DNA from 2 places in the Sinobacterium caligoides genome. Region 1 is predicted to be linked to the other one. Evidence: predicted binding sites of a transcription regulator. Region 1 holds the regulator's gene; the other holds the start of a gene.
What was found. The regulator sigma-54, encoded in region 1, starts transcription at its own class of promoters, with help from an activator protein. The targets are predictions, from matches to a motif close to TGGCACANNNNTTGCNNT.
Positions count from the first base shown of each region.

Region 1 (3,093 bases):
ATGAGGCGGCTATCAGCTGCATCGAGATAGATGATAGAAGTATCAAGCTCCTCTGGTATGGCTTTCATTACATGGGGAAACTCGGAGAGACTGTGAGAGTTGTTGCGGGCGTCAATGCAGACGGCCAACCTCTCGTGCTCAGGGGATGAGTTGGCATGCGTCTCGCTAATGAGTGCGGGTAGTAAGTAAGCAGGCAGGTTGTCGATGCAGAAGAAACCAGCGTCCTCTAGTACATTTAAGGCGGTGCTCTTTCCCGATCCAGAGCGGCCACTAATCACTACGAGTCTCATCTGCCTATGTCCTTTTTCTCATTTTCATTATGTTAAAGGCCGTTATTAATAAAGCCTAAGCGGAGGTGACGATATTAATGGCTGCGTCGAATAACTCTTGATTACTGCTGGCGTCACGGAGAGATTGGCAATAGTCTTGGTTGTTAAACTGTTCCGCAAGTAGAGAGAGCGCCTGTAGATGCTGATCGCAAGCCTCTTCCGGTACCAATAAAACAAAGAACAGATCGACGGGCTGATTATCAATTGCGTCGAAATCAATGGCTTGTTTTAGTTTAAAGAGGGCGCCAGTGATGGTAATGCAGTTGGGAACTCGACAGTGTGGGATTGCTATGCCATGCCCAATACCTGTGCTTCCGAGGCGCTCCCTAGCTTTTAAGCGCTGAAAAAGCTCCTCGGCATCGAACGCGCTAATGTCGTTACAGATAAACTCAGAAATAGTTTCGAGGAGTCGTTTCTTCGACGACCCAGGAGCATCACAATAAGTGCGCTCTACAGTAAGAATATTAGGCAGCTGCATAATGATCAATATCTAGAGTGGCTAACGGAGGCCGTGATTATTCGACGTGGATTTTTCTTTATACTTTAACAGTTGACGATCAAGCTTGTCGGCTAATAGATCAATGGCGGCATACATATTACCGCTCTCCGAAGAGGCGACAAGGCTGCTTCCAGTTACATGGAGGCTGGCGTCTGCTTTGTGCCGTGTTTTTTCTATCGATAAAGTAACGGATGAGGAGGTTATCAGATCTGAGTGACGATCTAAACGATCAAATTTACCGACAACGTAGTCATGTAGCGCGTTAGTAACTTCTAGGTGATGACCGCTGATGTTGATTTGCATATATATTCCTCTCTGTTGTATCGGTATAGCTGCATATCGGTATGCGACTTTGCTGAGCATTTTTGATTGCATGCGTTGTCGCTTGTTAATGGCTCACTCTAATTTTTTGTTATTTTTCGTCTATAAATTGTAGCTAACATATGCTGACTTTAAACCAGCTGTTTACGCTCGTTGGATGGAGGAATCATCATCGACTCGCGGTATTTGGCTATTGTTCTGCGTGCGACCTTGATTCCTTGTTCGGCAAGGAGTTTTGTTATTGCATTATCGCTCAATGGCTTACGTTGGTTTTCGGCGTTTATTAACTTCTTGATAATGGCGCGGATGGCGGTGGAGGAACACTCGCCACCGCTCTCTGTGCTGACGTGGCTAGAAAAGAAGTACTTGAGTTCGAAGATGCCGCGCGGTGTGTGCATGTACTTCTGAGTAGTGACTCGGGATATCGTCGACTCATGCATTTCGACAGCTTCAGCAATGTCCAGCAGCACCATAGGTTTCATGGCCTCCTCACCGTAGTCAAGGAAACCCTGCTGTAGTTCGACAATTTTGCTAGCCACTTTCATTAGTGTTTCATTACGACTTTGTAAGCTTTTTAACAGCCAGCGGGCCTCTTGTAGGTTGTCCTTAAGAAAGGTGTTGTCACTACTGCTATCGGCACGCTTAATCAGTGCGGCATAGTTTCCGTTGATACGTATGTTTGGTGAAACATCAGGGTTTAATTCTACTTGCCAGTGCTCAGCAGTTTTCCGCACGAAGACGTCCGGTACAATGTACTGGGTATCCTCCTCATTGATATAGTCACCAGGCCTAGGGTTAAGGCTTTGTATTAGTGCGATAACTACTTTTAACTGTGGCTCTTTTATCTTGGCACGACGCATCAGTTGGGCGAAGTCCCGATTACCCAATAAAGGAAGGTAATGAGTGATCACCTTCCTTGTTTCCGCCAACAAAGGGGTATCTTCCGGTAGTTGGTTCAGTTGTATTAATAGGCATTCTTTTAGGTCGTGTGAGGCAACGCCGGGGGGGTCAAATTGTTGTACGCGGTGGAGTACGGCCATCACCTCGTCAAGCTCTACCGGGGAGGCGAGGTCAAGCCCTGCGTGAATCTCCTCGGCGCTCAAAGAGAGCATGCCGGAAGGCTCTACGGCATCGATGACCGACATGGCAATAACTCGGTCGGTATCTGACATAGGGGTGAGATTGAGTTGCCAGAGTAGATGATCGTGAAGCGTTTCTGACTGGCTATTGCGTGAGTCAAAATCGAAGTCGTCTGTCGCGGTACCGGCACTACCGCCGGTGTTTTGATAGACATCATCCCACTGAGTGTCGACTGGCAAATCGGGAATGGTGTCCGGTTGAGACCAGTCGATATCGTCGTGGCTGGTATCTGCGCTAGGGTCTGTTGGCTCCGTTTTTTTATGTTCCTCTGTGCTCTGGCATGGTCCTTCTTGAGAGCTGTTTAAAGCCTCGAGGTTATTTTCGCTACTCAGCCCTCCCTGACTGTTATCATCTTCACTGATTTCGAGCATTGGGTTTGATTCAAGAGCTTGTTGAATCTCCTGCTGTAAGTCGAGTGTCGATAGTTGCAGCAGACGGATAGCCTGCTGTAACTGCGGGGTCATGGTGAGCTGTTGACCCATCTTTAATTGAAGTGACTGTTTCACTACGTCAGTGTCTCCTGAGCAGCCAGAATGAAAGAAAATAAGAAGCGGGCTGCCGTCGCGTTGTGTATCTGAGGACTGTGTCTGTTGCCAGGCGGGTGGTCGATGGCTGCTTAGGTGTAGAGGTTATTCGGCAGCCGGTGACGGTGATGTAACCCATAATAATACAGTCGTTTTTATAAGTATCCGCGGTCAGTTTAGCGAGCCTAGCTCTGGCAGGCAAACTTTAGGCCGGTTTTGTTGCTGCAGTTGTGCGCAACTTAGAGCTTGAACTGTTCACCTAGGTAGACTTTGCGAACCT
Region 1 is NZ_RKHR01000001.1:16,418-19,510, reverse strand. Features, by position in the region: gene rapZ (RNase adapter RapZ) at 1-290, opposite strand, end outside; gene ptsN (PTS IIA-like nitrogen regulatory protein PtsN) at 346-807, opposite strand; gene hpf (ribosome hibernation-promoting factor, HPF/YfiA family) at 829-1,131, opposite strand; gene EDC56_RS00105 (RNA polymerase factor sigma-54) at 1,281-2,795, opposite strand; gene lptB (LPS export ABC transporter ATP-binding protein) at 3,053-3,093, opposite strand, start outside.

Region 2 (3,093 bases), on a different contig from region 1:
CGAGATCGATCTCATCAATATTGATCAAGCGTGTATCAGCGATCGCCTGCTCTAACACCGCAAAGTCGAAGCGAGACTCCTGTGACTCGATCTTTTCCGGCTTCGCCTTCGTCGTCGGCTTGACCGAAATGACACCACAATATTCCGGCATGCTCGCGGCAAACTCCTCGGTACCGATCTCAGCCGACAACTTAACAATATCCGGCTTATCCATGGTAATCAGCGGCCGCAGCACTAGCTTATTCGTCACCGAGTCGATGACGCTAAGATTAGTCAGGGTTTGGCTTGAGACCTGGGCAATACACTCACCCGTCACCACCGCCTGCACTCCCATATCGTCGGCAATAGTGGTTGCCGCACGTAGCATCATGCGCTTCAAGATGACGCCCATCTGCGAGTTATCGACCTTCTTCAGTATCTCTCCGACCACCCCATCAAAGGGCACAGAGATGAAACGCACCCTGTGCGAGGCGCCGTACTTCTGCCACAGGTAAAGTGCCACCTCCTTGACGCCAATCTCATGCGCGTGACCACCGAGATTGAAGAACAGGAAGTGCGTTCTAAGCCCCCGCTTCATCATCAGGTAACTGGCCACATTGGAATCAAAGCCGCCGGATATCAACGAAATAACCGGATCCAAACTGCCCATAGGAAAGCCCCCCAAACCTTCATAACGACAGTTGGTGATATATAAATTCTCGTCACGCACCTCTAACATTACCGTGATATCGGGATTTTTCAGCTGCACCCCTTTCGCCTCGGTATGCTGGTTGAGGCCGCCCCCAACATAGCGCTCGATCTCACCAGAGCTAAAGGCGTGAGTCCCCGCACGCTTACAGCGCACAGCAAACGTCTTACCTGCGAGCCGCTCCCCCCACAATAACTTAGTCTTCTCGAAGATATCGTGCAGATCACCCAGCGGGTAGTGGGACACCTCATTGAAGTAGGCGATACCCGGCGTGTGCGACAACGTTTCGACAAAACGCTGCAGTTTTTCCTCCTGCTGGCTCTCAACAACGAGCTTGTCCCAATCTCGCTGCACCTTGACCTCTGCATCGATCTGTCGCAACAGGCTGCGCACATTATCCGTCAGGTGGCGCACAAACTGCTTTCTGACTGGTTTGCTCTTGATAGTAATTTCAGGGAAGAACTTAACGATAAATTTCATGATGATCCGACATAGGTTTCTGAATCCCCCCAACGGGGCAATGCAACTTACCCATCATTATAAAACACTTGCTTGTCCGTGTGCTTATCCTTAATGTGTACACAAAGAAAATAGCGTTGCCGCACCACAAAAGAGCACGCTCGCACCATATCGATGCAGGGTTTGCGCTGACTACAGCAACAACTCACCATCGAAGTGCATTAGCTCTACCGAAGATGATGCCTACAAGCTAAACCATTACCTGGCACAAGCTTTGCATTAACTTCCTTATTAAGACTAATCTACAGCGCTAGCTGGATTTATTTAAGACCAAAAATAATAGGCATTATTGCCTTACACTTGAAAATTGAGGACATCCGTATGTCAGAACGTACCCTAAAATTAATCGCTGATAACGACGTTAAGTGGGCCGATCTACGCTTCACCGATTTTAAAGGCAAAGAGCAGCACGTCACCATCCCCGCCAGCGAAGTTGGCAAAGACGGCTTCTTCGAAGACGGCAAGATGTTCGATGGCTCTTCGATCTCAGGCTGGAAGGGTATCAACGAATCTGACATGGTCATGTTGCCCGACGACAGCTCCTCCTACATCGACCCGTTCACCGAGTCGGCCACCGTTAACATCCTCTGTAACATCGTCGAGCCTACCACAGGACAGGGCTACAACCGCGACCCTCGTTCTGTTGCCGATCGCGCCGAAGAATATCTGCGCTCTACCGGTATTGCCGATAGCGCCCTCTTCGGTCCAGAACCCGAATTCTTCGTCTTCGACGACGTCAAGTGGAGCGCCGACGTCTCTGGCGCCAGCTACCAGATCAACGCTGAAGAAGCCGCTTGGTCTAGCGACAAGTCGTTCGCCGACGGCAACATGGGTCACCGTCCTACCGTCAAAGGTGGTTACTTCCCCGTCCCTCCCGTCGACAGCCTGCACGACCTTCGTGGCGCCATGTGTGACGCGATGGAAGACATGGGTCTCGAAATAGAAATCCATCACCACGAAGTGGCCACTGCCGGTCAGTGTGAAATTGGCGTTGGTCCCGCTACCCTAACCAAGAAGGCTGATGAGGTACAAATCCTCAAGTATGCCGTCCATAACGTCGCACACGCCTATGGCAAGACTGCTACCTTCATGCCTAAGCCACTCGTTGGCGATAACGGTTCCGGCATGCACGTACACCAGTCGCTATCCAAAGATGGCGTTAACATCATGGCTGGCGACGCCTATGCAGGTCTCAGCGAGACTGCGCTGTTCTACATTGGCGGCATCATCAAGCACGCTCGCGCGATCAACGCTTTCGCCAACGCCTCAACCAACTCTTACAAGCGCTTGGTTCCAGGCTTCGAAGCCCCTGTTATGCTGGCTTACTCGGCGCGTAACCGTTCAGCTTCTATTCGTATCCCGTTCGTGCCGAGCCCTAAGGCAAGCCGCATCGAAGTACGCTTTGGTGATCCATCAGCGAACCCTTACCTTGCCTTCACAGCCATGCTAATGGCCGGCCTCGACGGCATCCAGAACAAGATCCACCCCGGTGAAGCAGCCGATAAGGATCTGTACGACCTGCCCGCTGAAGAAGCAGCTGAGATCCCAACCGTGGCTTCAAGCCTCGAGCAAGCCCTACAGGCTCTCGATGCCGACCGCGGCTTCCTCAAGGCCGGTGGCGTCATGGACGATGACATGATCGACGGCTATATTGCTCTGAAAATGGAAGAGGTAGAGCGCCTGAATTCAACCACTCACCCTGTTGAGTTCGAACTTTACTACTCTTGCTAAGCACTAGCTTATTGAGCAGGCGCACAGCGCGCTAAGCAAAATCCCAGCCTCGGCTGGGATTTTTTTTGCCTCACATTCACACTTTAGGCAGCATTACGCACGATTAAGTAAAGCATCACATTACTTCGGCACCATAATGGTGCATTATTAGTTAT
Region 2 is NZ_RKHR01000006.1:83,610-86,702, forward strand. Features, by position in the region: gene thiI (tRNA uracil 4-sulfurtransferase ThiI) at 1-1,168, opposite strand, end outside; gene glnA (glutamate--ammonia ligase) at 1,529-2,938, shown strand.
Region 2: a site for sigma-54 is predicted at 1,411-1,428, ahead of glnA (glutamate--ammonia ligase). Genes of this name have one in related genera too.